DNA from 4 places in the Arthrobacter sp. JUb115 genome. Region 1 is predicted to be linked to each of the others. Evidence: riboswitches for the same ligand, from Rfam matches in the RefSeq annotation. Region 1 holds a riboswitch; each other region holds the start of a gene.
What was found. Region 1 has a riboswitch for S-adenosylmethionine ahead of EDF61_RS10445 (OsmC family protein). Riboswitches for the same ligand answer to the same signal wherever they lie in the genome.
Positions count from the first base shown of each region.

Region 2: it holds a riboswitch for S-adenosylmethionine, as region 1 does, so the genes downstream of both, EDF61_RS09400 (substrate-binding domain-containing protein) here and EDF61_RS10445 (OsmC family protein) in region 1, are expected to answer to the same signal.
Region 3: it holds a riboswitch for S-adenosylmethionine, as region 1 does, so the genes downstream of both, EDF61_RS12810 (ABC transporter substrate-binding protein) here and EDF61_RS10445 (OsmC family protein) in region 1, are expected to answer to the same signal.
Region 4: it holds a riboswitch for S-adenosylmethionine, as region 1 does, so the genes downstream of both, EDF61_RS12735 (O-acetylhomoserine aminocarboxypropyltransferase/cysteine synthase family protein) here and EDF61_RS10445 (OsmC family protein) in region 1, are expected to answer to the same signal.

Region 1 covers NZ_SOBS01000005.1:93,680-101,564, reverse strand. Annotated here, with positions in the region: gene EDF61_RS10460 (hypothetical protein) at 1-191, opposite strand, end outside; gene EDF61_RS10455 (SDR family oxidoreductase) at 429-1,199, shown strand; gene EDF61_RS10450 (L-idonate 5-dehydrogenase) at 1,189-2,244, shown strand; gene EDF61_RS10445 (OsmC family protein) at 2,321-2,872, opposite strand; SAM riboswitch class IV at 2,904-3,025, opposite strand; gene EDF61_RS10440 (DEAD/DEAH box helicase) at 3,166-6,381, shown strand; gene EDF61_RS10435 (MarR family winged helix-turn-helix transcriptional regulator) at 6,444-6,887, opposite strand; gene EDF61_RS10430 (dioxygenase family protein) at 7,311-7,885, shown strand, end outside.
Region 2 covers NZ_SOBS01000004.1:336,800-344,684, reverse strand. Annotated here, with positions in the region: gene EDF61_RS09410 (ABC transporter permease) at 1-223, opposite strand, end outside; gene EDF61_RS09405 (sugar ABC transporter ATP-binding protein) at 220-1,758, opposite strand; gene EDF61_RS09400 (substrate-binding domain-containing protein) at 1,742-2,782, opposite strand; SAM riboswitch class I at 2,850-2,940, opposite strand; gene EDF61_RS09395 (SdpI family protein) at 3,215-3,589, shown strand; gene EDF61_RS09390 (GntP family permease) at 3,665-5,026, opposite strand; gene EDF61_RS09385 (CdaR family transcriptional regulator) at 5,318-6,379, opposite strand; gene EDF61_RS09380 (aldehyde dehydrogenase family protein) at 6,437-7,885, opposite strand, start outside.
Region 3 covers NZ_SOBS01000007.1:21,741-29,625, forward strand. Annotated here, with positions in the region: gene EDF61_RS12795 (LLM class flavin-dependent oxidoreductase) at 1-769, shown strand, start outside; gene ggt (gamma-glutamyltransferase) at 852-2,675, opposite strand; gene EDF61_RS12805 (NAD(P)H-binding protein) at 2,891-3,754, opposite strand; SAM riboswitch class I at 4,040-4,131, shown strand; gene EDF61_RS12810 (ABC transporter substrate-binding protein) at 4,255-5,886, shown strand; gene EDF61_RS12815 (ABC transporter permease) at 5,898-6,854, shown strand; gene EDF61_RS12820 (ABC transporter permease) at 7,064-7,756, shown strand; gene EDF61_RS12825 (ABC transporter ATP-binding protein) at 7,785-7,885, shown strand, end outside.
Region 4 covers NZ_SOBS01000007.1:2,763-10,647, reverse strand. Annotated here, with positions in the region: gene katG (catalase/peroxidase HPI) at 1-1,527, shown strand, start outside; gene EDF61_RS12750 (methylated-DNA--[protein]-cysteine S-methyltransferase) at 1,626-2,255, opposite strand; gene EDF61_RS12745 (RNA polymerase sigma factor) at 2,252-2,749, opposite strand; gene EDF61_RS12740 (histidine phosphatase family protein) at 2,866-3,426, opposite strand; SAM riboswitch class I at 3,538-3,632, shown strand; gene EDF61_RS12735 (O-acetylhomoserine aminocarboxypropyltransferase/cysteine synthase family protein) at 3,748-5,121, shown strand; gene EDF61_RS12730 (CoA-binding protein) at 5,121-5,615, shown strand; gene EDF61_RS19115 (hypothetical protein) at 6,302-6,430, shown strand; gene EDF61_RS12725 (hypothetical protein) at 6,510-6,941, opposite strand.

The DNA of each region.
Region 1 (7,885 bases):
CGTTTCCATAGAAGCAAAGAACCAATGTCAGCTTTCCCGAGGGAGCCGGTCTTGGCAAATCGTTCCGTCACCTCTTCAAGAACCTCGTCGTAGTGTTCTGAAGTGTCGCTCGTGTAGTCTTCGTGCGCTCGGGAAAGCTGAATCCAAAGAGGGATTTCGCTACCCTCAGTCAACGTCGTCGATGAGTCCATGATCCTATCCTGACATCAATATTTGAAGACGTGTAAGTCCCGATGTTCAGGGCATCCGAGATGTTCTGACGCTTGCTGAAACTGAAGCTCTTAAATCCTACTTTTAGCTGTCTTGGGCATCATAAGTCTGATATGTTTTAGGGAAGCGACGGGGCTGATTTTTCGGATTTAACAGCTGGTTCATACCGCTGATGAGTTCCCGTCGATGTACCATCGACACTTCATGCGAGGGAATTCATGAGCCAACTTTTTGACCTGTCCGGACGGCTGGCCCTGGTCACCGGATCCTCCCGCGGCATTGGCCGCGAACTTGCCCGTGCCCTGGCCGAAGCCGGAGCCACCATCATCCTGCACGGCCGCGATGCGCAACGCTTGGCCGAAACTGCCGCCGAATTCGGCACCCGCTATGGCGCCGAGAGGATCCACAGCGTCTGCTTCGATGTCACCGATGATGCCGCCGTGCGCGAGAACATCGCCGCCATTGAAAAGAACATCGGCCCCATCCGCATTTTGGTGAACAACGCGGGCATCCAACACCGCGTGCCCATGCTGGAACTGGAAGTCGCCGACTGGCAGCGCGTGATCGATACCAACCTCACCAGCGCCTTCCTGGTGGGCCGAGAAGTCGCACGTGGCATGGTGGAACGCGGCGAAGGCAAGATCATCAACATCTGCTCGGTGCAAACCGATCTGGCCCGTCCCACTATCTCCGCCTACACCGCAGCCAAGGGCGGACTGCGCAACCTCACCCGCGCCATGACCGCGGAATGGGCCTGTTCGGGACTGCAAATCAACGGCATCGCACCGGGCTACATCCACACCGAAATGACGCAGAATCTGGTGGATGACGAGAAATTCAACTCCTGGATTCTTGGCCGCACCCCGGCGGCCCGTTGGGGTACCGTCGAAGACCTGGCCGGACCAGCAGTCTGGTTGGCCTCGGACGGATCGAACTACGTGAACGGTCAGACCATTTTCATCGACGGAGGCATGAGCGTTGTCGTCTAATTCCCTCGCCACCAGCACGTTGGCCGTCGTGGCCCATGCAGCCGGTGATTTGCGTATTGAACAAATCGAGCTGGCAGCGCCGGGAGCAGATGAAGCACGCGTTGCCATCGCTTACGGCGGTATCTGCGGATCAGACTTGCATTACTGGAGCCACGGCGCCGCCGGGGAATCGATCCTCAAGGCTCCAATGGTTCTCGGGCATGAAATCGTCGGCACCATCATCCAGGCCGCCGCTGACGGCAGCGGGCCGGCAGCCGGAACCAAAGTCGCCGTGCACCCGGCAACACCAGGTGAGACGGGGGAACCCTACCCGGCCGACCGCCCGAATCTCTCCCCGGGGTGCACCTACCTGGGCTCGGCCGCCCGCTACCCGCACACCGAGGGCGCATTCGCCCGCGAAATGAACCTGCCATCACGCATGCTGCGTGAGCTGCCTGCTGGCTTAGCACTGCGCGATGCGGCACTGGCAGAACCGGCTGCGGTTGCTTGGCATGCGGTGTCGCGCGTCGGCGAAGTCGCCGGCAAGAAGGCGCTGGTTATTGGTGCTGGCCCGATCGGAGCTCTCGCTGTAGCAGTGCTTAAACGAGCCGGGGCCAGCGAAATTATCGCGGTAGACATGCACGCCAAGCCGCTGGAGATTGCCAAGCAGCTCGGTGCCACCTCCACCCTGCGCGCCGATGGCCAGGAAGCAATCGCCCAGGTGGGCGCGGACGTGGTCATCGAGGCCAGCGGCACCTACCGCGGATTGGCCTCCGCGGTGCGCGGTGCCGTGCGCGGCGGTCGAGTGGTCATGGTCGGGTTGCTGCCCTCAGGAGAACAACCCGCACTCATTTCGCTGGCTATTACCCGCGAGCTGGAACTGGTTGGTTCCTTCCGCTTCAACGACGAAATCGACCATGTGCTTGCTGCCCTGGCCGACGGTTCACTGCAGGTTTCCGAGGCGGTAACCCACGAGTTCCCGGTCGCCGATGCGCTTGAAGCCTTCGAAACGGCCAAGGATTCGGCTCGCTCCGGCAAAGTCCTGCTGAACTTCCTGGGGCAATAGTTGGCTTCAGCTAGAAGTGCACCGCGGCGGCCCCTGAAGTCGGGGGCCGCCGCGGTGCTTTTTAGTTCAGCGAACTCTAGTTGGTCTCTGCGATGCTTACCGCGGTTGTCACGGGCACCGGATTGGCGAAGAGGTCCAGCACCGGGCAGTGTGCATCCACTGCGCGGCGCAGTTCTTCATAGCGTTCAGCTGATTCCGGTCCGGCAATCCGGATGTCCAGATCCACCGACGAGAAGCCGGGGCGGATGGTCTGGTCGATGCCGAAGAGTCCGCGGACATCGAGGTGGCCATTGGCCTGGATCTTCACGTCGTCCACCTGGATGCCGAGGTTCTGCGCGTACAAGCGGTAGACCACAACCTGGCAGGAGATGAGCGCTCCGAGCGCGTATTCCACGGGGCTTGCGGCCAGGTCGCTGCCGCCCAGGGCAGCTGGCTCGTCGACCTGGAAGGTGTGCTTGCCGGAGACAATGTTGCTGGCTACCGAATCGAAGCCTTCGCCCTCGACGGTGAAAGTCAATTGGGCACTTTGCGGGGCAGCCGAAATTCGTTCGCCCCAGCCCTTGCCTGCTTCCTGCAGGCGCTGTGCGCGGTCTTCGGATACGGTTGGGGCAGATGCTGCATTAGTCATGGGGAATTGATCCCCTTTCTGGCGCAAGGGGCGCCATCGCTTACGCATCTTGGCGTTCAAGATGCGTCGAATCTTCACCTGGGGCACCCCGCACAATGACGCAGGAGGGTTGCCGTCCACTCAGCCAGGGCTCAAAGAGTGGAACTCGTGATTCAGTGATTAATTTCTATCGGTTGCAGGGCCCGCGGGTAAAGGGCAGAAGTAACTTTTCGTCACCGGGCATCTTGCTTTCCGGCTCGCTAAGATGGAATCTAGCTCTCGGGCGCCCACTGCACGAACAATGAACGGCGAGTATGGAATTCCAGCTGACACTTTCTGCGGCCCAGACCTTGGTGACCGAATCCGAATACAACCTGGGCCAATTCCTGTGTGATTCCGGAAAAGTGCAGATCGCCAACCGGGTAATGCGCCCGGGATCTACCCGCATCTCCGGTGTGGTGCTGCGCGAATCGGTGATGGCCCAATTGGAAATCACCGCGGGCAATATCAGCTTCACCAGCTTCTGCGGCAAGCATCCGGGGGTTCAGTCCTGTGAAGACGTCGCCGCCTTGCTCATTGAGGTCACCACCGAAGAAGACCAGGGCTTCTTCGTCTCCGACTCCGGGGTGGATCCCCACGCATGGAAACGCAATAGCAAGCCGCAGTGGGAACGCACCCTTGACCGTCTGCTTCCAGTCATTTCCGATGAGCCGCTGGTTGCCGAAGAACCGCTGGGATTGATCCTGAAAGTGGTCAGCGAACCGCGTTATGGCGGCGAGGACGCGCTGACCTTGCAGGCACGCCCGGCCCGCCAGGGCACCAAGAGCCCCTGGATCCAAACCGGGATCAGCTGGCGCAATGTCGCTTTTGATACGCGGTTCTCCAAGAAGCAGCGTCGTGCGGTCGTTGAACTGGACCGGTTGCGTGAACACGTTGAACAAGATACTTATCGCCATTCGTGGGATCCCAAGGAGTGGATCTCCTTGATGGATCTTCCAGGCCAGGACCTGCTGGATGCGTTCGAAGCCCTGCGTGAAGCTGGAGTGCAGATCGTCAACGGCGGTTCTACGGCCAAGGCCCCGGTGGAGTTCAGCGAGCAACCAGCCATGGCACACGTGGATGTGCGTCGCGGTGAACATGGCCTGAGCATGGAAGGGAAGCTGCGCGGGCCGAGCGAAGAGCACGTCTACCTCTTGCCCATAGGCACGCCGCCGACCTTGTTGGCTTACGCGTCCAGCCCCTTGCCGAAGGCCAGGGAAATCGGTTTGGCCCGGTTCGCTGAACCGGTCACGAAGGAACTGGCCACATTTATTGAATCCGGTGCGCAATCCATCCCGCAGGAAGGCGTTGAGCTTTTCGAGCGCCAGCACCTGGACCGATTGCGCCTGATGGCACCGTTGAAGAGCGAGGATGACAGCTACAGCATCCCTGTTCCAGCACGCCCCAGCCTCAAGCTGTCCCTGGAGAGCATCCGAACTCCGCTGACCGTGAGCTATTCCTGGGAGTACGCCTCCGCGGGCCCCCGCCAGTATGCCGTGGAAAAGGAAATTGCTGCTTCGGTGCAGGACAAGCTCGGCGCGCAGGCTTCCTTGGGGCAACTGACCTCTTCAGGAATCTTCCCGCCGAAGGAATTCAGCACCTCCGAATCCATCGATTTCTTGGTCTACGCATTGCCGCTCTTGGCAGAGCATCCCGATGTGGTCGTTGAAGAGCAGAACAGGCTGCCGAAGTACCGGATCAGCCACGCGCCGGCCGCTGTCAGTGTCGAAGCCGGCGAAAGCACGGGGGACTGGTTCGACTTGTCTGTGGAAGTGCTCCTGGACGAGACCAAGGTCCCGTTCCCACTGCTGCTGGAGGCCTTGACCAAGCAAGATGAGTATCTCGTCCTCGATGACCTTACGGTGATCCCGATTGATGGTGCAGATTTCACGCAGCTGCGCCAGCTGATATCAGAGGCCGGGGAGCTGGGCACGGTGCAGGGCGATACGATCCGCATCCATAAGTTGAGCATCGACTGGTGGCAAGAACTGGTGGATCTGGGCATTATCGAAGCCCAGCACAACCAGTGGCTGCAGACCATGAAGGCGCTGCAAAGCGGTGAAGAAATGCAGCCGGTCCAGCTAGCGGAAACGTTCAACGCTGAACTGCGCCCGTATCAGGGCCACGGCCTATCCTGGCTCAACTTCTTGCGTACCCATGATCTCGGCGGCGTCCTTGCCGACGATATGGGTCTGGGCAAGACCGTCCAGCTGCTGGCTTGCCTTGAACAAGCGCGCGTCGAGGATCCTGCCCAGAAATTCCTGGTGCTGGCTCCTACCTCGGTGGTGGGCAACTGGATCAATGAGGCGCAGCGATTTGCGCCGCAGATGAGAGTCACCGGCATCACTTCAACAGCTAGAATGAGCGGCCAAAGCATGGCGTCGCAGATCGGTGACGCCCAATTGGTAGTTACCAGCTACACGATCTTCCGCCTGGCCTATGAGGATTTTGAAGCCGCCGGATTCAACGTCATGATCATGGACGAGGCCCAGCAACTGAAGAACCATGCCTCCAAAGGCTACAAGCAGGCCCGGCAGCTGCCAGTGCCGTGCAAATTCGTGGTCACTGGCACACCCATGGAAAACAACCTGATGGAACTGTGGGCGTTGGTCTCACTGGCTGCACCAGGCCTGCTGGGCGGTGCGAAGTCCTTCAAGGACAACTACCAGAAACCCATTGCCGACGGAGACCAGGAGCGCCTGGAGCGCCTGAAGAGCCGACTGCGTCCGTTCGTGCTGCGCCGTACCAAGGAACAGGTCGTTCCAGAGTTGCCGGCGAAGACCGAGCAGGTGCTGGAAGTCGAACTGGAGCCGGGGCACCGCAAAGCCTATGACCGCCGCTTCCAGCGCGTGCGGCAAGAAGTCCTGGGCCTGGTTGACGACGTTGATTCGAATCGCTTCCAGATTCTCCAATCGCTGACCTTGCTGCGCCAGCTGGCCTTGGATCCGTCCCTGGTAGGCGAGGGCGATGCCCCGAGCGCGAAGCTTGAAATGCTGCGCGAACTCATGGGGGACGCGGTTTCTGAAGGGCATAAGATTCTGGTCTTCAGCCAATTCACCAGTTTCTTGGCCAAGGCACGCGACGTCGCTGAAGAGCTGGGCATTGAGCACGGATACCTTGATGGGTCCACCACTGGCCCAAAGCGCAAGGAACTGATTGACGGTTTCAGCGAGGGAGATTTCCCGGTCTTCTTCATCTCGCTGAAGTCCGGCGGCTTCGGCATTAACCTCACTTCCGCCGACTACTGCATCTTGCTGGACCCATGGTGGAACCCGCAGGCCGAAGCCCAGGCTATTGACCGGGCCCACCGCATTGGGCAAACTCGTCCGGTCTATGTGTACCGCTTGGTGGCAAAGGACACCATCGAATCCAAGGTGCTCGCGCTGCAGGCCAAGAAGACGCAGCTGTTCAATGATGTCCTGGGAGAGACTGCCCAAGCCGCGCAGAGTGCGGCGTTAAGCGCCGATGATTTCCTGGCGCTGATGGAGTGAGCCTAAAAAGCTGAAGCCTTGGAAACCAGAAGGTCTCCAAGGCTTCAGCTGAAGATCGGGAACTAGAGAATCTGTTCAAAGCTGTCGTTGAGGCGGTGCAGGAGATCTCCAAAATTCTTCAGTTCGGAGGCTTCCCATTCCTTGAGCTGGCGGCGCAGTTCCTCACGCAGCGTGTTACCGCTGGAGCGCCATTTTTCCTTGGCGATTTCTGTTGCCGAGACCAGCTGGGCCCGGCCATCGGAAGGATCCTGGGTGCGGGTGACAAGTTCCAGAGACTCGAGGTGCTGCACGAGGCGGGAAATAGTCGCCTTGTCCAGACGCAGTTTTTCTGCGAGTGCTCCCTGTTGCTGGGCTTCATCACGGATGACCACTGCAAGCAAGCGGTACCCCGGATCCTGCAGGTCCGGGTGGATGATCTTGGCGCGACGGATCAGCATCTGGCGGGCGCGCAATAAGATGGCGGTGAATTCTTCTTCGACCGTCTGCATCAGTTCTTCTTCTTGCATACAAACCATTCTAAAGATTAATGGTCAATAAGTCTGATATTGGAAACCGCAGCCGTTCGAAGCCGAAGTGTTGAACGTACTGCGAATCCCCAGCTGAGCGTAATTAATGGCTTGGAAAAGACTGGCCAGGCAACGCCTGATGCCTGCAAAGCCGTACAGTTCCACTTCTCCGGCGCAGCTTAGGAACGACTTGCCAATTGCATTCGTGATTAGAGAAGCAATAGATTTCCGCCGCCGCTCAGAAGCAGAGCAAGAAAGCCATGGCCTCCGTTGCCGCTGGCGTTGGACCCAACGTGGTGCGGCGAATCTGTCCGCACTGTCCACGGGCCTCTTGGAGAGCATTGAGGGTCTTGCATGAATTAGATATCGGGATTCATGAAAATAAAGCTTGACGCTTCAACTAATGGTTGGTAGTTTTTAATCATGAATCAGCTATCCGATACCCCTCCCGTCTTGTTCCTTAGCCATGGCGCACCGCCACTGGCCGACGACCAGCGCTGGACCCAGGAGCTGGCTAGCTGGTCCGGCACTTTCGAGAAGCCGAAAGATATTCTGATGATCTCCGCGCACTGGGAAAATGCGCCGGTGACGCTGAGTGCTACCCAGCAGAAGAACGAATTGGTCTACGACTTCTGGGGCTTCGACCAGAAGTACTACGACGTTCGCTACGACGCGCCAATGGCGCCCGGGCTGGCCAATGAAGTCGAACGGCTGACCTCGGCCTATGGCCATCACGTGGAGCGCGACGAGACGCGTGGACTGGACCATGGCGCCTACGTGCCGCTGAAGGAAATGTTCCCGGATGCGGATGTACCGGTGGTGCAGATGTCCATGCCAACACTGGATCCTGCAGGACTCTTTGATCTGGGCAAGAGCTTGGCACCCTTGCGCGAGCGGGGAACCTTGATCGTTGGCTCCGGATTCACCACCCACAACTTGCGCTGGTTCAACCCAGCCGGCGGGCCGGATTCGGCGCCGCCATCGGCCTCCAGCGAGTT
Region 2 (7,885 bases), on a different contig from region 1:
CGATGATCACAATGGCCAGCCCCACCCCGGCAATGCCGAAGACCGACGCTTGGGTCAGGATGGTGGCGATATTCGAAGCCGTCAAGAAAAATGGGGAACCGAAGGCAAAGAGCAGCAGCACCGCGGTGATGCCGGCGTAGCCGATCCAGGCCGCCAATCTCGGCTTCGTGCGGGACGCGCCAGGCGCAGGTGCTTCGTCGACCGGAACAAGGGTGGTGCTCATGCTTTGACCTCTTCGCGTGATGTTCCGGCGGTTTGGCCGCTGGATGCCAAGTGAAGAATTCTTTCCGTACCCGCCTCGCTCGACGGCAGTTCGGCGATGATCCGACCGCGATAGAGCACCAGCACTCGATCGGCCAGTCCCACTACTTCTTCCAGGTCAACGCTGACCAACAGCGCGGCGGCTCCCTGCTGGACCAACTGGGAAATCTGCGCGTAGATATGCGCACGGCTTCCCACGTCGACGCCCGAGGTGGGTTGGTCCAAGACGAGCACGTCCGATCCCTTGGCCAACCAGCGGGCCAATACCGCTTTCTGCTGGTTGCCGCCGGACAAACCCGAAGCCACGGCTTCTGGATTCGCCGGACGGATATCCAGGCGCTGCACCAGTTCGCTGGCTGTGTCCCGCTCTTTGCGCGCATTCAACAAGCCCAGGCGGCGGCCAAGCTTTCGCAGGCTGGCCGCTGCAATATTTTCGCGCACGGTGTTGCGCAGGAAGATGCCATCTGAATGCCGGTTCGACGGGACGTAGGCGCCTGCCCGGGCGGCAAAGTCCGCCGCAGATGCCACCGGCCGGCCGTGCAGCAGCGCCGAGCCGGTATGCGCACGATTGCCGGTGGCCGCGTCGGCGAGCACCTCAATCCCCGATCCCACCAATCCGGTGACGGCCACGATTTCTCCGGGCGCCACCGAGATATTGATGCCGCTCAATGTTCCGGCCACCGAGAGGTCCACCAGTTCAAGGGCAGGCTCGCCCTGAACGGCGGGCGGCTCGCGCCTCTGGTGCGAGAACTCGTTAACCTGGTTGCCCAGCATCAAGCCGATGACATCTTCGATACTGTCACCGTCCGCGAAACTGGCGTCACCGGCATTTCTGCCGTTGCGCAGCACCGTAATCCGGTCGGTGATCTGCCGCAGTTCCTGGAGATAATGCGAGATGAAAATGATCCCTACCCCGCGGTCCCGCAGATGCCGGATCGTGCCGAAGAGCTGTTCAACTTCATCATTGGCCAACGGTGCGGTCGGCTCATCGAGAATCAGCACCTTGGGTTCGGCCAGTACGGCACGGGCAATCTGGATCAGCTGCTGCTGGGCAACGCTGAGCTCATCAACGAAGGCACCGGTGTCCAGCTCCTGGCCGGTGGTTCGCAAAATATCCGCCCGGGCTGCTGCCTGCGCGGTGCGCTCGTGGCGCCAGAGCCCACGACTCTTCGCGGTGCCCAGATACAGCTGTTCGGCGACGGTCAAGCGGCCGGCCAGATGGCGGTCCTGGTGAATCACTTCAATGCCTAGCGCTTCGGCATCGGCAGGCCGGCGAATTTGCACCGGCTGGCCGGCAAGTTCGATCTGCCCCGAGTCCAGGGTGTACAGCCCGGTGAGTATCTTGATCAGGGTGGATTTTCCAGCTCCGTTTTCGCCCACTAGGCCCAGAACCTCTCCGGCCCGAAGCTGCAGGTGCACATGGTCAAGCACGGCGACCGTGCCAAAGGACTTGTTGATGGCGGCCATGCTCAGCAGTTCCTTAGATTCCGTTGTCATGGCGCACCTGATTCACGTTGTCCTTGTCGACAAAAATCGGCTCGGCATAGCTGGTGCTCGGAACCAGATCGGTTTGCCCATCGAGGAACAGGGCGATATTAGTGGCCGAGGCAGCGGCAATCTGCTTGGTGGGCTGAGCGACGGTGAACTGGTATGAACTGTCCGGGTTCGCTATCAAATCCAGGGCCCCGGGCTCTGCGTCCACTCCATACAGCTTGATGTCGCCACCAGTGGGATCGATGGCCTGCGCGGCACCGATCAGCGGCATGTCCCAGCAGGACCAAATCGCGTCAACTTCGCCCTCGGGCAGCCTGCGCAGTTGGTCCTGGATCTGGTTTTTGGCATCCTCGATGGTGCCTTCGTATTTGTCCTGGAGTTCCGGGGTGATCTTCTCGATATTTGGGTAGTCTTCCAGCACCAGGTTCAGGCTGTTGTACCGGATCCGGCAGGGAGTCACACCGGGGAAGCCGTTGAAGACCAGAATCTTCCCCTTGCCGTGGAGGTCTTCAGCCATGGTGCGAGCCAGCGTGGTGCCGACGTTCCAGTTGTCGCTGGTGACGTTGTTCTTCGAGTATTCGCTTTGGAAATCGATGGTGAACAGCGGGATCCCGGCGGCGTCCACCTTGGCCAAGGCAGGAGTGAGCGTTTGGGCATCGCCCAGGATCACCACGATGGCATCGGGCGACTGGGTGATCAGGTTTTCTACGTCAGAGACGTGCTTCTCGTCTTTGGCTTCGGCTTGGGTAGCGATGACCTCGCCGCCGAGCTCTTTGATGCGCTCTTGGATCTGCTGGTAGACCACGCGCGAGTAGTCGTGCAGGATATCCTTGGCCGCGATGCCGACCTTTTTGCCTTTGAGTGAAGGAACGTTGTCGAGCTTATGCTCGGCTTGCGGATTACTGCTTTGCGCCACAACCGGCGCTATTTCCGGCCGTGGTTCTTTCAGCGAGCAGCCAGTCAGCAGTGTTGCTGCCGCCATCGCTGAAGCCAGAACTTTCAAGGCGTTCGGACGAGTACGAGTCATGTCGTCCCTCTCTTAGACAAATTGAACGAGGGATCCCGAACAGAAGTTCATGCTTCTAGACCCGGGAGTTCCATCGAACCTGGCGTTAGCACTACCTGCGGAGTGCAGGCTTGCTGCGGCGTCTCGGAGCCAGGTCTCTCAGCCGCTCTGGATGGGTTGTGCTCCGAGTCAAGCATTACTGGCAGGTCCTCGGGAAGGGCGCTGTCATGCGGAGGAACAGCAGGACAAAATACGTCATCTTCGCGCCTTCGCCCTGCCGGAAAACGGGCAGATAAGACGTCATATGACCTTCGCATGACGTAATTGGCATGCCGGAACTGGATCTCAAGAGCGTTCCCGCAGGCATCGATTGGGAACACAGCGTGGATCAGGGCACTTCCATGCGACCGCATAGAATGGCCATTCAAGATCAATCGGCAGAAGAGGCGGCAAGTGGATCCAGCAGGCGTGATTGCCTTCATGTTCGGGTTGCTGAGCATAACGCTGGTCGCAGCGTTCCTCGCCCCGATGGCACGGGACCGGAAGCTCGCTCGCAATGCGGCGATCGGCATCAAGACGCGCCACACCTTGGCCAGCGATGGGGCCTGGCTCGCCGGGCATCAGCAGGCTGCGCCCCTGCTTGCCGCGGCTTCCTGGGCCGGTTGGGCGGCATTGGCCAGCGCAGCAGTTCTCTGCCTGCTGGGCCAATTCGGTTTCGCCTTCGCCGCGACCGGAGCCGGCTACCTGGCCGCCATCGCGTTGCTGGTGATCTCGACTGCCACAGCGAATAAGGCCGCGCGGAGCTTCCCGGTGGCAGGCCTGGGCTAATCCAGCACTGCTTAAAGCAACGGATCGCGCCATCTGCCGATGGCGCGATCCGTTGCTTTCTTGGAAGGCGTGCTGCTAAAGCAGTACGGCTCCCAGGACCAGTACAGTCAGGAACCCCGCGGTGCCCTGGATGGCGGTAGCCACGCTCAGGGTCTTGTAGGCGGTGATCACCGGAATGCGGCTGAGCTGCGAGACGACCCAGAAGTAGGAGTCGTTGGCGTGCGAGACAACCATCGCACCGGCGCCTACTGCCAATACGGATAGCACCATGCCCAGCTCCGAACCCAAGCCCAGGGAGCCGAGCATCGGAGCGACCAGCGCGGAAGTGGTCACCATTGAGACGGTGGACGAGCCCTGGGCGGACTTCAGTGCAGCGGCGATCAGGAATGGCACAGCCAGGCCCAAGCCCAGTCCGCTGAGTGAATCCGAAAGAATCGTGGTCAGATCCGACGCGGCCAGGACCGCGCCGAAGCCGGCGCCGGCACCGGTGATCAGCAAGACCGGAGCAGCGGTGCGTACAGCTTCGTTCATCTGCTCATTGAAGACCGCCAGCTTGCTGCCACCGCTCAAAAGAAAAGTCGATGAGATCAAGCCGAAGATCAGCGCAATAACTGGCGTCCCCAGGAAGGAAAGGATTTCCAGGGCAGCGCCTTCGCCAATCGGGTGCGAGGGCAGCTTCGCAATGGATGCGGCACAGATCAGCACCAGCGGAACCAGGATCGGCATGAAGGCCAGCGCCGGGCTGGGCAATTTTCCGAAGCTTGCACGCAGCTGCTCATAGTCGAGTTCGGAGATGTCATTGTGGTCGTCGCTTGGCAACGGGGTCCATTGGGACTTGTTGAAGCGGCTGGCGTAGGCCAAGCCGGCAAGTGCCGAGATGGCCGCAACGGGCAATCCGACAGCGATGATCAAGCCCAGGTTATCGGCAACGCCGATGCTTTCGGCTGCGGCCAGCGGGCCCGGAGTTGGAGGCACCATGGTGTGGGTCGCGTACAGGCCGGTCATCAGGGCGATGGAAGTTGCCAGCCCAGAGACCCCGGTACGCAGGGTGATGGCTTTGCGCAGCGAGTTGAGCACCACGTATCCCGAGTCGCAGAAGACCGGAATGGAAACGATGTAGCCGATAATCGATAGCGTCAGGTTGGGGAACCGGGTACCGAGGACCTTGATCAGCGCATCTGCCATGGAGATCGCGGCGCCGGATTTCTCCAGGATGACACCGATCATTGTTCCGAACAGGATCACCAGTCCGATATTTCCCATGGTGCTGCCAAAGGCCGTGGTGACCGTCGAAGCCACGTCGGCCAGCGGAATCCGGTAGGCGAAGGCCGCCAGGATAGCGGCGCCAACGAGGGCGAGAAATGGGCTGATCTTCAGGCGTGCTGTGACCATCACGATGGCCACAACAAGGATCAGCAGAACAAGCAGTTCGTACACGGCGGGTTGGCTCCTTTGCCAATATCGGTAGTTCTCTGCGTCCAGCCCGCAATGGCTCAACGGGTGGACCAGCCCTGTCGGCAAAGCCGCTCAAGGCTTTGCCCGTTGGGCTAGATGCCACCGTGCCACCCCGGTTTCGGGCGCAAAGATCGATCATCCTGCCAATACTAGGAAAAGTGACCCCGAATACCTATGGGCACACGACCATATTTGCCTGGGTTCGAAAGAGCCAATGTGTGCAAACATCCCACCCTTCCCAGCCCCGGCGCCAGCTCCCCTCGTTTCCAGGGCCTAGAAAACATGCAGCTGGCCCAAGGCCACTCTCGCGTAGATGGCATGCTGGAGTTTCAGGGATTCGCTGGACCGCCGAATATCGACGCCGCTGACCTGGCTTATCCGCTCAAGTCTTTGCACCAAGGTATTGCGGTGAATATGCAGATCCGTGGCCGCTTGGCTCATCGAAGCAGCTGTCGCAACGACCAGCAGGGTTCTGGCTTGTTCCTCATTGAGCTGCATCGCTGGAGCAGCTGCATGTTCCAGGCTGCGGGCTGGGGTGCGGGCGATAGCCACAGCAATTTCCCGGCTCCACATGCGGCGCCGTGCGTGGGATGGCACGAGTGCCGGATAGCCCACCAATACGCGCAGCACTTCGGTTTCGGCCATGAGATCCTCGGCCTTTTCGACAGGCGCGGAGACCAGGAAACGTTCCTGGTCCATGCGCTCGGGAGCGAAAGCTGGCTCGCTGGCAGCGCAAAGCCTCCAGTACGCGCCGGAAAGGCTAACCCATGACGTGCGGTGATGATCCTTCGCCGGCTCTTCGAGCGACGGATCCCCCACGCTTCGGGGCAGCCAAGCTTCAATGCATTTCGGCCCGCGCAAACCATGCGCTGCGAGCGAGCGGTCGATCACTTCAGGCGCAACGCGACCGGCGATCAACGCAGAAATAATGTCGCGGGCTTCGGTCTCGCGCCGCGCGCTGCGAGAGTGCTCGCGTTCCTGGGCAAAGAGCAATTGAACGGTCAGTGCAATCAGGCCGGCCAGCGGTTCCACCTCGTGGGGAGCTCCGGTCACGCCCACAACGCCGCAGAGCTGGTCGTTCAGCACCAGTGGCACATTGACCCCGGGCTGGGTTCCGGCCGAGCCGTCGGCCCGGCTGACACGGATGATGTTGTTGCGGCGGATCGCCTCTGCGCTGCCGTCGTGGTGGGTACCGATACGCGCAGCATCCGTAGAAGCAATGATGACTCCGTGAGCATTCATGATGTTCACATTGCGGTTGATGGTCGGCGCAATCGTGTCGACGACTTTCTGCGCCAACGCGCTAACCAGCCGGGGTTGCTCCTTTTCGCTCATGAGCTCATCCTATCGGCCCGGGACTGCGCAAAGCAGTCCCGGATTAGAACATTGCCGCTAGTCGAGCTTGACGGTGACCGACTTCAGCGAGGTGTAGGCCTCGATGCCTTCACGGCCATTTTCGGCGCCCCACCCCGACTGCTTGAATCCGCCGAACGGCATGTTCGCATCCATGCCGGCACCGGTATTCACCCTGACGTTGCCGGCCTGGATTTTCTTGGCGAAGGTCAACGCGCGGGAAATGTCCTGGGTGAAGATCACCGAATTGAGACCGTAGTCGGTGTCGTTGGCCCGGCGCAGCACCTCGGCCAGCGAATCCTCGTCGCCGAAGGTGCTCACCGAGAGCACCGGCCCGAAGATCTCATCCTTGGCGATGGACATGTCCGGACTGACATTTTTCAGCACGGTCGGCTGCACGAAGAATCCTTCTTCGCCTTCGGCCAAGCCACCGGCAACGAGTTCCGCGCCATCAGCGATGCCCGCCTCGATGTACCCCAGCACGCGCTCGCGCTGCACCTGCGAGATCAGCGGGCCCAGCTGGGTTCCTTCTGCCAGGCCAGCGCCCAGCTTGAGGCTCTTCGCGAATCCGGCGATGCCTTCGATGACCTGGTCTGCGATGTCTTCGTGGACATACAGTCGCGACCCTGCCGCGCAGACCTGGCCGGAGTTGCCGAAGATGCTCATGGCGGCGGCCGGAATGGCCTTGTCCAAATCCGCGTCGGGATAGATCACCACCGGGGATTTGCCGCCCAGCTCAAGGCTCAGCCGCTTGAGATTGACCGCTGCCGACGCCAGCAGCTTCTTGCCTACCGCGGTGGATCCGGTGAAGGAGAGCTTGTCGACATCCGGATGGTCGGCGAGCGCTTGGCCGGCCACCGGCCCCAAGCCCTGGACCACGTTCAGCACACCGGCCGGGATGCCTGCTTCAAGCGCAATCTGCGCCATGCGCACGGCGGTCAGCGGGGTCAGCTCCGCGGGCTTGAGCACGACGGTGCAGCCGGACGCCAGCGCCGGAGCCACCTTGGACAGCGCAATGGTGAAGGGGACATTCCATGGCACGATCAGTGCGGCCACGCCCAAGGCTTGGCGCTGGGTATAGGCGTGCCAGGTTCCTGGCAGGGAAATATCGCGGGTTTCGCCGTTGAGCTTGGTGGCCCAGCCGGCGAAGTAGCGCAAGGTCTCGATGCCCGCGGGCAGCTCGCCAAAGCGGGCGATGTTGAAGGGCTTCCCGCAGTTCAGGGACTCCAGGGTAGCCAATTCATCGAGGTTCGCTTCCAATGCGTCAGCGAAGCGGTGCAGCGCCCGCTGGCGTGCTGCCGGGGTCATTTCTGCCCAGGGCCCGGACTCGAACGCTGCACGGGCGGCAGCTACTGCGCGGTCGATGTCCGCTGCGGTGGCAGCCGTCGTCTCGGTCAGCAGCTGGCCAGTGGAGGGATCGGTTACCGGCAGCTTTTCCCCCGAGCCAGCGACCTCCTGGCCATTGATCACCAGCGGAAGGGGCGTGGC
Region 3 (7,885 bases), on a different contig from region 1:
GGGCATCGCCATCACCGAGCCGTCCACCCAGCGCACCCCGGTGATCTACCAGGCCGGCGCCTCCAAGCGCGGCACCGAATTCGCCGCGTCGAACGCCGAAGCGATCTTCGTGAATTGCCCTACCCGCGACCTGCTGAAGGAAGCGGTCAGCAAGATCCGCGACGCTGCCGAGGCCGCTGGGCGTGGCCGTTACGACATCAAGGTCTTCGCCATGCAGACCATCATTACCGCCGAAACCACCGAACTTGCCCAGGCGAAGTTCGAGGATTACAGCTCCTACGTGGATATCGAGGGGTCGCTTGCACTGCTTTCGGGGTGGACCGGCATCGACATGTCCGTCTACGGACCAGACGATGTCATCGGCGACGACGTGAAGTCCAACGCCATCCAGTCCTCGGTGGAGACCTTCAAGAAGGCCAGCGGCGATACCGGAAAGCCATGGACCATCCGCCAGCTGGCCGAATGGATCGGCGTGGGCGGATTCGGCCCGGTCTCCGTCGGTTCGGGTGCCGAGGTAGCCGAGAAGCTCATCGACTGGGTGGACTACACCGATGTTGATGGCTTCAACCTCGCCTATGCTGTCACTCCAGGCACCTTCGAGGACGTTGTCGAATACGTGGTTCCCGAATTGCAGGCACGCGGGGTCTACAAGACCGAATACGCCGAGGGCTCGCTGCGCCACAAGCTGTTCGGCGCCGGGGACCGCGTGAAGGATACCCACCGCGCAGCCCAGTTCAAGATCTCCAACCGGATGGCGGCCCAGGCTTAGGCGCATAGCCTGGTAGCTCAGCAGACGGCGGCCCCCGGCAACTTCCAATGAAGTTGCCGGGGGCCGCCATTTGCCTGCGGGCCTATTCGGTTGGCTTCAGCACCATGGCTGAACCGCCTCCGCGCCTGGTGGGCTCGGCCGTTGCGGTGAGCGTGCCATCAGCAGCGATTTCCACCGCTTCAACCGCCCCGATTTCCGCCTGCGGAGTGAAGGAATCCCCAGCTGGCGCGAGCTTGTGCCCGAAGGCTTCGAGCGCCGAACCGTGGGCTTCGATAAACTCCGGTTCCGCGGTGACCACTGCCGTATTGCGCTGGGAAGCACGCGGAGCGGCGATGGCTTCGCTGATGCTCATGCCCAGGTCGATGCGGTTCACCAGGGTCTGCAGCACCGTGGTGATGATGGTTGAACCACCGGGGGAGCCGATGGCCAGCACCGGCTCGCCGTCCTGCAGGACAATGGTCGGAGCCATCGAGGAACGCGGGCGCTTGCCAGGTTCAATGCGGTTCGGATCCTGCGGGTCGTACACCGTGGAGAAATCGGTCAGCTCGTTGTTCAGCAAGAATCCGCGATCGGGGACCACCATGCCCGAGCCGCCGGTCTGCTCGATGGTCAACGTGTAGGAAACGGCATTGCCCCAACGGTCCACGACCGACAGATGGGTGGTGGAGATGTTCTCCGTATCCTGCTCCACTACCGGTTCGCTGGTGGCCGCAGGGCATTGGCCATCATAGTTTTCCAAGTCGCCCGGAGCGACCGGCTTCGTTGCGGCCTGATCCGGATCAATGGCGCAGGCACGATCCGCGCCGAATAACTTGTCCGTCAAGGTCCGTGTCGGGACGCTGGTGAACGCGGGGTCGCCGACGTACTTGCCGCGATCAGCGTATGCGAGCGCAGTTGCCTCGAAATAATGATGCAAGGCATCGGGTTCTTCCATGGCTGGCAAATCGAATTCGCCCAGAATGTTCAGAGATTCGCCGATGGTCGTTCCGCCACTGGAAGAAGGAGCCATGCCGAAGACGTCGTAGCCCCGGTAGTCCACCTTTGTCGGTGCCTGCTCCACCACTTCGTAGCCGGCCAGGTCGGCGGTGCCCAGCTGCCCTGCGGGAACCGGGAGGGTGGTGTCTTCGCTCTTTGGCGGCGCCTGTACCGTTTGGGCGATGTCGGCAGCCAGTTCGCCCTCATAGAATCCATCAATGCCTTGCTTGGCCAGCATCCGGTAGGTGTGTGCGAGATCCGGATTCTTGAAAATGCTCCCGACTTCCGGAGCATCTCCGCCGGGCAGGAACAATTCGCTCGTGGAGGTGAACGCGGCGAACCGTTCCTTGTTGTCCAGGGTCTGCTCGCGGAACGTCTCGTCGATGACAAAGCCGCGTGAAGCGATCTGGGTTGCCGGCCGCAGAACCTGTTTCAGGTTCTGCGAACCCCAATTATCCAGTGCGCGCTGCCAGGTGGCCACTGTCCCGGGCACGCCTACTGCCACACCACTGGTGACCAGTTCCGGGGTGAAGTTATACGGTTCGCCGGTTCCAGGATCGATGAAGGCATCATGCCCAATGCCTGCCGGGGCGGTTTCGCGGCCGTCGATGGTGCTGACCTTGCCCGACTTCGCATCGTAGTGCATGAAGTATCCGCCGCCGCCAATGCCTGCGCTATAGGGTTCGGTGACGCCCAGTGCCGCCGCGGTTGCCACAGCCGCATCGACAGCGTTGCCTCCCTTGCGCAGGATTTCGATGCCGGCAGCGGTGGCTTCCGGATCGACCGACGAGACTGCGCCTCCAGTGCCGATGGCGGTCGGGTCCTTCTGGGTGTGCCGTGGTTCGGCGCTCGCCGGAAGCGCTGAGAAAGCTCCCAGGCCCAAGGCGATGGCTGCCGCGCAGGCAACTGATCTTAAACGTACTCGTGGCATGCTTTGATCTCCTCTGCAGGTGGGGATGAAGTATGCGCAAATTTACGGGAGCGGGAACTCGCCGCGCGGTTGTGACACGCAGCACCATGGGTTTGCGCGGCAATTTCGGCATTGCCGCGCGAATATTCCGGGTTGTGACGCGTTAAAGCGGCGGGCAGGCACCGCGGCCTCGATCGCCGCCAATGCCTGCCCGCTGGAACCCTAGTGCACCTGGGCTACTTGTCCAGGTTGTCCTTGATGACTTTGCCCAAGGAAGCCGGGGCGCGGCCGATCAGCTGAGCCAGCTCCCCGGAGTCCACTTCCAGCGCTCCTTCTCGAATGCGCATGTCGGTATCGACGAGGATGTGCGCGAACGGTCCGGGGACGCCGGCATCAGCGTAGATCTTTTCCAGTTGCCCTGGATCCATTTCCTGGTAGGCGATGTCCTGGCCGGCGGCAGCGCCAACCGCGCCAGCAAGCTGGGCGAGGGTGAATGGCTTATCGCTGCCCAGCTCGTAGATCCTGCCGTTCTGGTCCTCCTCGGAAAGCAGCACGGCCGCAGCGGCATCCGCATAGTCTGCACGGGCGGCAGCGCTGATCTTGCCATCGCCGGCGGCACCGAGCACCGTGCCGCTGTTGAGGTAGCCCATCAGCTGGTCGGTGTAGTTCTCGATGTACCATCCATTGCGCAACAGCACGTAGTCGATGCCGGATCCGGCCAGCAGCCGTTCGGTGGCGATGTGCTCGTCGGCGAGCTTCATGCCGCCGGACAGGGCGTTGGCAATTGAGGTGTAGGCGATCAGCGAGACATCCACGTGCTTGGCGGCATTGATGACGTTCTCATGCTGGGCAACGCGCTGGCCCACCTCGCTGGCCGAAATCAGCAGCAGCTTGTCTATGCCTTCGAGTGCGGACACGAGAGTTGGCTGGGCGTTGTAATCGGCAACGCGGGTTTCCAGGCCTTTGCCTGCCAGCGGTTCCAGCTTCTGCTCGGAGCGGCCAATTGCGACCAGATCAGCGGCATTCGCCCCGCGCGCCAGCAGCGCGTCGATGACTAGATTTCCAAGCTGTCCGGTGGCACCGGTAATTGCGATCTTCATGGGGTCCTCTCGTTGGTCTGCATCTGCTACAACCGGCGAGGACGTGAGGTAATTCCCGGAACCATCGAATGGGAATGCCGATTAAGCAAGGATTCGCATGGATCTGTCCACAATTGGCGTCACAAAGCGTTTTATGTCCGGCGCATTGCATTTTATGACGCGCAGCATGACGTGTATCGGCTGTTTCAGGACGCGTTCTGCGACTTCATGACCCCTGCTTACGTAACGCTTGTCTGCTGAATTCAGGGGTTGCAGACTTGAACTGTTCGGCCGGTACAGCCGGACACCCCATCCAGAGCGACCGAGAGACCTGGCTCGTTGAAGTCGCAGCAACCACCCGTAAACGGGAGCGGTGCTAAGGCCAGGACCGATGGAGATTGCTAAATTTCTCAACGGTCTGCCGGAAGAAACTCGCCGTGGGTAGTCCCGGAATCAAGGCAGAACGTACAGGGAATCTATGCGTAATCCTCGGGGCACCAACCGAGAGGACATCTGTAACCATGCGTACAGCACATTTTGGCCTGAAGGCCACTGCAATCCTTGCCGTTCTGGGCTTGTCACTCACTGCATGCGGAAACAACGCCAATACTACTGGCGCCGCTGAAGCAGCAGCCGATCCAGGGGAACCAGTAGAAGGCGGTACCTTCACTTTTGCTGAAGTTACCCCCATCAACAATTGGCAGACTCAGGCAGCGCGTTTCTATGAGAAGGCCAACGTACTGAATTCCGTCCTTGATCGCCTGACCTACTACGACGTGGAAGCTGGCAAGCTGGTTGGCTGGATCGCCAGCGGATTCGAAGCCAACGATGCCAAGACCGAGTTCACGTTCACCATTCGCGACGGAGTCACCTTCTCAGACGGATCCAAACTGGATGCCAAAGCCGTGAAACTGAACCTGGACGCGCTGGGTCAGGGCATCAAGGAAGCTCAGATTGCACCGAACGTTGACTTTGCCGCCTACAAGTCGGCAGAGGTCGTTGGGGACAACAAGGTCAAGGTCACGCTCAAGCGTCCGGATGCCAATTTCCTTCGGGCGACTTCTTCAGTAACTGCTGGATTGGTGTCCCCGAAAACCCTTGAACTGGATAACGCCGCGCAGTCCTCGATCTCCAAGATCGTTGGTTCCGGACCGTTTGTCTTTGAATCGGAAAAGCCTGATGAAGAAGTGGTTTTCACCAGCCGCGATGACTACGCTTGGGCACCAGAATCTGCCTCTAACCAGGGCGATGCATACCTGGATACCTTGGTTATCAAATACCTTCCTGAGGTAGCTAGCCGTGCCGGGGCAGTTCAGTCCGCGCAGGTAGATCTCGTCCGAGGCTTGCAACCGGTGGACGAACAAGTGCTGGGTACCAACGGTGGCAAGGTGTTAGCTGCTGAAGGCGTAGACCTGACCAGCAACCACGCAGCAGTACGTGTTGGCTCGGGAAAGCTTGAAGACGTCAAAGTCCGCCAAGCGCTGCAGATTGCAATCGACCGCCAGGCCATTAAGGAAACCGTTCTCTCGGATAGCTACGTCATCTCCGGATCGATCCTGAACCATAAGGCTCCAGGTTTCGTAGACCTATCTTCCGAACTGGCGTACAACCCAGAAAAGGCCAAGCAATTATTGGATGAAGCCGGTTGGAAGCCGGGCGCGGATGGCATTCGCGAGAAGGACGGAAAGAAACTGGAAGTAACGGTCTCCACCTCCAATAACTCCGTGGTCATCAAGCCAGCGTTCGAACTGATTGAACAGCAATGGCGAGAGATTGGCGTCCAGCTGGTCAACCGCGCGGCGGACAATACTTTCCTGACCAACGCGCTTGTCGACGACAAAGTGGAGTTCTTCGGCACCCGCCAGTTCGCATACGGCGGACTGGGCCCGGTCTACGCAACTGCGAACAACAATCAGACACTTCGCGCCGATCCTGAACTGAACAAGCTTTTCGCCGAAGAGCAGTCAGCAACCACCGAAGAAGAGCACCTGAAGTTGGTGGAAGAAGAACAGCGTACCCTGGTGCTTGACCAAGCCTTGACCTTGATTCTTTGGGACGAAGTTCAGGTCTATGGGGCCAATAACTCCGCCAACGTTGAATTCACTTCCGGTACCGCACCAATCTTCCAAGGTGCTTGGAAGAACGACGGCTAGGAACCGAGCTCATGGGCATTTACATCGCAAAACGATTGGGACAGGCAATATTGGTCATTTGGCTGGCCTACACGGCGGTTTTCATCGCTGTGCAGGCCTTGCCGAATGACCCGGTCACGATCTTCCTGAGCACTGACTCAGCCGCGGATCCGGCCACCATTGCACAGATGAAGGCGTACTACGGATACGACCAGCCGGTCTTCGTGCAGTACTTCACGCAGCTGCTGGGATTGCTTCGCGGAGATCTCGGATATTCCTTGTCCAGCGGTTCGGAAGTAGCGAATCGAATCGGTGAAGTAGCTGGATCCACCCTGATTCTGGCTGGCAGCGCATTCGTTTTGTCGGTGGTATTCGCCCTGATCATCGCCTCAGCGGCGAGCCTGTCCAAGGGCGAAAAACTGCGCAAGACGCTGCTGAATCTGCCACCGCTAATGGTGTCCATTCCTGTTTTCTGGTTGGGCCTGGTGCTCCTGCAGCTGCTGGCAGTGCAGCTCGGAGTGATGTCACTGTTCCCGGACGGCTCATTCATGTCGCTGGCAGTGCCTATCTTCGTACTCGCCGTGCACCTGAGCGCTCCGATCGCCCAGGTGCTAATCAAAAGCGTGCAGGAAGTTAATAGGCAGCCATTCATCGACGTGCTGAGAGCCAAAGGCGCCAGCGAAGCGTGGATCTTCTACAGGCACACCTTGAAGAACGCGGCCCCTGCCGCACTAGCCATTGCGGGTATCACCATTGGCGCTCTGCTTGCTGGTTCGGTTATCACGGAGACGGTGTTTTCGCGTGCAGGATTAGGCCAGCTGATCTTGCAGTCAGTTACCGCGCAGGATATCCCATTGGTCCAAGGACTGGTGCTTCTGACAGCCATTGTCTTCACGGGGGTCAACTTGCTGGTAGATCTCATCCACCCTCAGATTGATCCGCGAATCGTCGCTTCGACAAGCAGGTCAACCCGCTCGCTGGTTGCATAAGGAAAGAAGGACTAATGACTCTCTTGACCAAGCACATTGGATCAGTGGCCAATGAAGATCAGCGCCAAGTTCCAACCAGCACTGTAACCAGTCAACGTAATCCAGCAGTACGCTGGTTAGCTGCCTGGTGGGTTCTCATTCCGCTGTTCTTATTTGCGGCGTGGGCTTTCTTCCCTTCGTTCTTTACTGGACAAGACCCAATTACGGGTGTGCCGGCTGACAAACTGCTAGCGCCAAATGCGGAGCACCTGTTCGGAACAGATCATCTGGGGCGTGACGTATACAGCCGAGTTGTCTACGGAACTCACCAGACACTGCTGACCGCCGGTCTGGCTTGCTTGGTTGGAAGCGTAGTGGGTTCGGTCCTCGGACTGCTGGCGGCGACCGCCGGACGGTTCGCAGACACCGTTGCAATGCGCTTTGTCGATGTTGTCCTGGCAGTTCCTGCCTTCCTGATCGCGCTGATTCTGGTTACCGCAACTGAACCGGGACCGCTGTCCTTGGGCCTAGGTGTGGGTATCGCTTCGATCGCGGCATTCGCTCGCCTCGTGCGCACTGAAGTGCTCAGGGTCCGATCACGCGATTTCGTGCAGGCGGCCTTGATGAGCGGCGGCAAATACTTCACTGTGCTACGTCGCCACATCATCCCGCACATCATCGGTCCGGTTCTCTCCTTGCTGGCTGTAGATCTGGGTGCTGCGATTCTTGCAATTTCCGGTTTGGGGTTCCTGGGCTTCGGCTCGCCACCGCCGACCCCTGAATGGGGACTGCTGATTTCCGAAGGACGCCAGTATCTTTCGGTGGCATGGTGGCTGACCACTTTGCCGGGATTGGTTATCGTGGCGGCGGTAATGCTGACAGCAGTACTGGGACGTGCCATCAACAAGGCATTCCGCTTCTAGCCCTACTCTTTGATGAACGGACAAGACCATGAACGCAACGAACGACGCTTCTTCAGCAGCGATCCGCATTGAAGATCTAACGGTCCAGTACGACCAGGGCACAGTAGCTGCTGACAATATCAATTTGGA
Region 4 (7,885 bases), on a different contig from region 1:
ATCTACGTGAATCCTGAGGGTCCTGACGGAAATCCGGATCCGCTGGCCTCGGCCGTAGACATCCGCGAAACCTTCCGCCGCATGGGCATGAACGACGAGGAGACCGTCGCGCTGATCGCCGGTGGCCACACCTTCGGCAAGACCCACGGCGCGCATGCCGATGACAAGATCGGCCCGGATCCAGAAGCAGCTCCGCTCGAAATGCAGGGACTGGGCTGGAAGAACGGCCACGGCACCGGCAAGGGCGCGGACACCGTCTCCTCGGGTCTTGAAGTCACCTGGACCTACCACCCAACCCGCTGGGACAACGAGTTCTTCCACATCCTCTTCGCCTACGAATGGGAACTGTTCGAATCCCCAGCAGGCGCCAAGCAGTGGCGCCCGGTCAACAATGGCGGAGCCGGCTTGGTCCAGCCTGCATTCGAGACCTTGGAACACCGCGAGCCACGCATGCTTACCAGCGACCTGGCCCTGCGCTTCGACCCGGTCTACGGCCCGATCTCCAAGAACTTCAAGGAGAACCCAGACCAGTTCGCAGACGCCTTCGCCCGCGCATGGTTCAAGCTGACCCACCGTGACATGGGCCCGAAGTCCCGCTACTTCGGCCCAGAGGTTCCCGCTGAGGACCTGCTCTGGCAGGATCCACTGCCAGCAGCTCCGCAGACCACCTTGGGTGCAACTGAAGTTGCCGCACTTAAAGCCCTGATCAACGATTCGGGACTGACCGTCCAGCAGCTGGTATCCACGGCTTGGAAGGCCGCTTCGACCTTCCGCACCTCGGATAAGCGCGGCGGCGTTAACGGCGGCCGCATCCGCCTGGAACCACAGGTCTCCTGGAGCGTGAACCAGCCTGAGCAGCTCAAACCGGTAATTGCCAAGCTGGAAGAGATTGTTGACAACTTCAACGCCACTTCCGGGATCAAGGCTTCCTTCGCGGACGTCGTTGTCCTAGCCGGCAACGTCGGAGTCGAGCAGGCAGCCCTGGCAGCTGGCCAGCAGGTCGAGGTTCCATTCACCCCGGGCCGCGTAGACGCAACCCAGGAGCAAACCGACGTTGACCAGTTCGCATGGCTGGAACCAGTTTCCGACGGATTCCGCAACTACGACTCGGGCTTCGTCAAGCTGCCTAGCGAGTACCTGCTGATCGACCGCGCGAATCTGCTGGGCCTCTCGGCACCGGAAGCGACCGTACTGCTCGGTGGACTGCGCGTCATCGGCAATAACTGGGACGGCTCCAACTTGGGCGTCTTCACCGACACCCCAGGCGCGTTGACCAACGACTTCTTCGCGAACCTGCTGGAGCTGGGGTTGGAATGGACCCCGTCCGCTGACGAGCAGACCTACACCACCACCGATGGCCGCTGGACCGGTAGCCGCGTGGATCTGGTCTTCGGTGCCAACTCCGAGCTGCGTGCACTGGCCGAGGTTTACGCTTCGGATGATGCCAAGGAGAAGTTCGTCAATGACTTCGCCTCCGCTTGGGCCAAGCTCATGGACGCAGATCGCTTCGAACTGCGCAGCAAGTAGCAGCTGCTGGGCTGCAAGCCCGTAGCAATTAGTGCTGGGCTGCTGCTTCCCGCAAGGGAGGCAGCAGCCCAGCACTTGTTTCATGCGGGAACTGCCCGTCAGAACAGCGTCGCGGCGCCGCTGGCGAAGTCCGGGTTCTCCAGCTTCAGCAGCTCGGACTTGGCTTCCAAGCCTCCCAGGTAGCCGCCCAATGAACCATCGGTGCGCAGCACCCGATGGCAGGGCAGCACGATGGGAATCGGGTTGGTGGCGCAGGCTGAACCGACGGCCCGCACCGCCTTCGGCTTGCCGATCTGCTGCGCCAGCTGGGCGTAGCTCAGGGTATGCCCGTAATCGATTTGACCCAGTTCCAGCTGCACCTGGCGGCGGAACTCGGTGGAGAGTTGCAAGTCCACCGGAAGATCGAAGCCATGCCGCTGGCCCGCGAAATACTCCTCCAGTTGCCGGGCGGCACCATCCAGGCTCGACTTGTCGCGCAGGATCCGCGGGCTGAGCTTTTCCGAGAGCACCTCCAGAATCCGGTCATGGCCTTCGGATTCAAAAGCGACCCGGACCAGCCCGGCATCGGTGCTGGCCAGCAGCAAGGCCCCCACGGGGCTATCGACCACGCGATAGGCAACATCAACAAGTTCCCGTGCACGGGCCCGTTCAACGAGCCGGTCCTGCAGCGAGTCGAGGACTTGCGCTTCAGCGGCCGTAGCCTGCTGCCGATAATTTTTTCCGTTCATGGCTGCTCCCGCCATAGTTCTTGGTCATCCATCCGGGCCCGCAGATTCTTGATCCCATCGGCGCCCGAACGCCGGGCGGCAGCTTCGGTGCCGGAAAGGATTCCGGCAATTTGCGCGTAGCTCATTCCGCCCAGGTAGCGGTAGGCCACCACCTGCCGCTGCGTGCCAGGAAGCTGGTTCACCTCATGCCACAGCTGCAGGTTTTCCAACTGCAGATCCGGCCGTTGGGCTGATGGGGCCAGGCTGTCCACGTCTTGGCCGATGAGGATTTCCGGCTTGTTCCTGCGCAACTCGTCAATGGCTTTGTTCCGGGCAATACGCACTAGCCATGCCAGGACATTGGCGTCCTCCGGCAGTTGCGGGTACGCCTTGAGCGCGGCAAGGAACGTTTCGGACCAGGCGTCTTGCGCGCGATGCTCATCAAGCAGGGCACGGCAAACGCGCAGGACGTTCAGTCCATAGTCCTGGACTATCCGCTCGAACGGTGCTTGCATGGCTCTCCTGGAATTCTTGCGCCTTCATGGCTTCTCACCATGTAAACGTACGAGGAGACCATTTTGTGAGGCGTGAACGAAAAAAAATTTACTTCTCGCAGAGACCCCATGGATTCCTAGAATGCCACCAGATCCAATTCGCTGGCGATCTGCTCAAGGCGGATCAAGTCCAAGTGGAGCATTTCGCCATTTTCCACGCCTTGGGGATCCGTGGTTCCGGCCAATGCGTCGCGGATGGTGCGCATGGTGGCCCCATGGCTGACAATCATGACCTTGCGCCCGGCATGCCTGCTGGCCAAGTCCAGCAGCGCTGGCACTGCACGGCTCAAGATCTGGGCACGCGGCTCACGCAGGTCCTTGGCAGCAGCCGATTCCGCTTCGCTGACCTCGGCCATGATCCGGCCTTCCAGCGGGCCGAAGCCGCGTTCAATGAGTTCCGGAACAGCGTTCCCCGTCTCAGCCCCGATCTGCTGGGCAATCAGCGCGGCAGTTTCCTGGGCACGTTCCAAGGGTGAAGCAAGTACCAGCGACCAATTCTGGCCGATGAGCCTGCGTCCGACCTCGCGAGCCTGTTCGCGCCCGGTATCGTTCAACGGAATATCGGTTCGTCCCTGCAAGCGTCCTGCAAGGTTCCAGTCTGTCTGCCCGTGTCGAACCAATGCCAGAGAAGTATCCATGAATCCAGCCTAACCGGGGCAACAGGTATCGAAGAATCTCCGATATCAGCTCCAATACGCAACGTTACGACTCATAGTTGGGTCACGAACGGTCATGTTGCGAAGATTATTACACCATCCCGAGCGGCTGAGAGATCTGGTTCGATGACGCCGCAGCAACCTGCCACATCCGGTGGATACGGTGCTACCGCCAGAAACGATGCAGCCGCTTACCCGTTGGACCACGGCAGGAAGCGACATTGATTCCGGGATTCCTGCCTCGATCGCGGCCCGCCCTGCGGTGCACGCGAAACCCCAGTCGACAAGGAGTCGTAAGCCACCATGGCAGATCACAAGTTTGGTTTCCGCACCCGCGCATTGCATGCCGGAGGCACCCCCGATGCCGAGCACGGCTCACGCGCAGTGCCGATCTACCAGACCACTTCGTTCGTTTTCAAGGACGCTGACGATGCGGCCAACCTCTTTGCCCTGCAAAAGTACGGCAACATCTACTCGCGTATCGGCAACCCGACCGTGGCGGCTTTCGAAGAGCGCATGGCTTCGCTGGAAGGCGGCATCGGAGCGGTAGCCACCGGCTCGGGCATGGCCGCGGAATTCGTCACCTTCGCGGCCTTGGCCCAGGCAGGCGACCACATCGTGGCATCCTCCAAGCTCTATGGCGGCACCATCACCCAGCTGGATGTCTCGCTGCGCCGCTTCGGCATCAACACCACTTTCATCGACTCCAATGATCCCGCCGACTTCGAAGCGGCGATCCAGGAGAACACCAAGGCCGTCTACACCGAAGTTGTGGCCAACCCGTCCGGCGACATCGCTGACCTGAAGGGCCTGGCCGAGGTGGCGCACCGCCACAATCTCCCGCTGGTGGTCGATTCGACGCTCACTCCCCCGTACATCCTGCGCCCTATCGAGCACGGCGCGGACATCGTGATCCACTCGGCTACCAAGTTCATCGGCGGGCACGGCACCACCCTGGGCGGCGTGGTCATCGAGTCGGGCAAGTTCAACTGGGGCAACGGCAAGTTCCCCACCATGACCGAACCGGTAGCCAGCTACGGCAACGTCTCCTGGTGGGACAACTTCGGCGAGTACGGCTTCCTGACCAAGCTGCGCAGCGAGCAGCTGCGCGACTTCGGACCGGCCCTGCCGGCCCAGTCCGCATTCCAGCTGCTCCAGGGCCTGGAGACCTTGCCGCAGCGCATGGACAACCACCTGTCCAATGCGAAGCAGGTCGCGGCCTGGTTGCAGGCCGATGAGCGCGTGACCTACGTGAACTATGCCGGCCTGGAATCCCACCCGCAGCACGCGCAGGCCAAGGAGCTGCTGCCCATGGGCGTCGGCTCGGTCTTCAGCTTCGGAGTGAAGGGCGGGCGCGAAGCTGGCTCGAAGTTCATCGAAGCCCTGCAGCTGGCCAGCCACCTGGCCAACATCGGCGATGCCCGCACCCTGGTGCTGCACCCGGCCTCCACCACCCACCAGCAGCTGAGCGCCGAGCAGCTGGTCTCCGCTGGCGTGCCAGAAGATCTGATCCGGCTGTCGGTAGGACTGGAAGATGTCGAGGACATCCTCTGGGATCTGGACCAGGCGCTGGCCGCTTCGCAGGAAGCGATTGCCGCTTCCGCCGCAGGGTTCGAGGCTCCGGCCTATGACGGTTCCGCCTGCGCATTGCCAACCGCTTCGAAGGGAGCAATCTAATGACTGCCGTTGATACCGCTTGGGAAGGCCCTGGAGCCGCACAGCGCCTGGAGATCCTGCGCGACACCAAGTCCATCGCCATTGTCGGTGCCTCGAACAAGCCATCGCGCGCCAGCTATTTCGTGGCTACCTACCTGCTCTCATCTTCCAAGTACAAGGTGTATTTCATCAACCCGGTACTCGATGAGATCCTGGGCCAGCCGGTGTACAAGTCGCTGGCCGATCTGCCGGAGACCCCGGATCTGGTGGAGGTTTTCCGCAAGCACGATGACCTGCCTACCGTGCTGGACGAGGCCCTGGCCGTAGGCGCGAAGACCCTGTGGCTGCAGCTGGGATCCTGGCACGAGAAAGTGGCCCGGCGCGCCGAGGCCGCGGGCATGAATGTGGTCATGGACCGCTGCGTGAAGATCGAGCACGCCCGCTTCCACGGCGGCCTGCGCCTGGCTGGATTCAACACCGGCGTGATTTCCTCCAAGCGCCAGGTCCTCGCGTAGGAAGTCCAGGACTCCAAGAAATGGGTGCATGCAACATTGCGTTGCATGCACCCATTTTCCTGCGGCAAATCTCCAGAAATGGCCGGTCTGATCAACGAGGCTGAACTTTTGCGCGGAGCATTCCGAAGGAAGCACAAGACCTCTGCATAACCATTGTCGACGCAATTGACTCACGGCATGCCGTGGGTGTGGCCCCGGAGTGCTCATCGCGTTCAATCACAGATCGAAAAATCTGCAAACCACAGCACTGCAACGCAAGACCAAACCGCCCAAACCCTAAAACAGGCAGCGAGAATCGAATTCGATTCGCTACGAGCACGAACGAAATAAGAAAAATCCCGCCCGCACTGCTATATGAAAACTCAGTTCCCTTGGCCCGAGAACATTCCGGCATCTCGCAATAGCATGGCGCCGCATCCTCGATGCTGCACGAAGTTGAAGTTTCTCTGGGCGAAGATTCCCTATGCGGCACCCAGCTAAAAGGCATCGGAGACAGTACTCTGGGTTGACGCACTATTCAGAATTCTCAGGAAGCAGAAGCATCCCTGGAAGTGCGTCAATTGACTGGAGATGCGAAGGAGCAGGCAGTGGATGCAAATCGAAGAACCCTATGGTCCGTGGCCCTCGGGATGAGCTTGACTACCTTAGTATGCAGCGGGATTGCCCTGTATTCGACGGGGGTCATCATGGATGAGAACAATCTGGACTCATGGCCTGCCCCGGCTCTTTGGGTGGTGGCGATTGTCGGCGTCGTGGGACTGTTGATTAGCTTGCCCGGCTGGTTTGCTACTAAGGAAACCAAAAAGACTTCCTAGCTGTTGCTTCATTTGCCCATAATCGGAGCGCTCCGCCGGACGGTCAAGTTCTTTTGACCAGTCATGTCTCCTGGCGGGGTTAGTTCCCGAAGTTCGGGATGTATGGTTCGCACAGTCCGTCGATCGGCTGGAACTCTTGCGAGTTCATCCCTTCCAGTGCTTCTGGTCCGTCCGGTTGACCTCTGGCCCAGTACCAGAAGGCTTCCTTGCTGATGGCCAGGTTGCGGGCTTCGCGGCTGCGGTACCAGCGTGCGGTCACGTCGCCTTCAACGTAGGTGGTGTATCCAAACAGCTTCCCAGCTGCGTCTTCCGTTTTAGCTGCAGCGAAGATGATGTAGGGCCAGAAGCCCAGGTCCCATCCTGGTACTTCGTGCCATCCGGTGCCGGCCAGCGATTCCATCCAGTCATTCCCTTCGTCGTACATATCGCGGTCGACAGTCGTCGGGACGGTGGCAGTTTCACCGGTGTCCTTGGCGGTGGTCTGAATGGTTTTTGCTTCCTTTCGCTTCACGGAAAGAGGGACAGGTTGCCAGCCACCCGCCTAAGCCCTCCCCCCGGTTGTTTTTTACCTGCTAGCGAAATGAAATGAAGCGGGCCCAGCCGGAAAACCCATCAACCCGTCAGGGGTGCGCGATCCACGAAAATCTGGGGCCGAAAGAAGCGACGAAGGAGCGCGGACCAAGAATTTCTGGTGAAGCACGCCCGAAGCGCAGCGAGAGGCTTGTGGGTTTGGAGATGGCCCGTACACTCCGAAGGACAGCAGCAAAAACAGGAAAAGAACGGCCGCCAGGCCGGTCCACAGCCGGCCGCGCTAGCGGACGCCCGTTTCCGGAAAATGGGCAAGAGGGTAAACTGAAAGACTAGGGTGGCGAGCGGAACCCTTTAGCTCAGTCTCGCAGCCCTCTTCACCCCCATGAAACTGTTCAGACCTTGCACGACGACTGTACTGATCCAATAGATACATTCAGCAACCGCGTTCTTGCATGTGTTGCAATCATTATCCTGTGAATTCCCGGAACCTCCTGAATAGGACTACATTACTCCACCTGATCGGTTTATGGTCGAAATGCGAACTCACAATGCGCACACAACTGAATAACCTTTTCGCGAGGTAGAGCAAAGCGTTCCGGGGTAATCCCGGAACACCTCAACCCGGAGGATCTCTTCATCACGCTGCAGCGTACTGACGAAGAGGTCTAGGACCCCATTGAAGAACCCGTCAAAAACAACCCATACGGTGTATTGACCAAGTTCCTTGAGCCGCTAGAATCCCTCGTAGGCCTCAACGCGACACTGGAAGACACCAGTGGTCTACGAGCGGAATTCCGTGTTGTAATCGAAAGCTTCAAGGTGGATCCTTTTCTGCCAGTGCTCGGCCAGAAACCAGCGAAGTTTGCTGCCGATCCGGTGAAGATGAACCAAGCAACTCCCGGGCAGGGCATCGCTGTGCTCCTC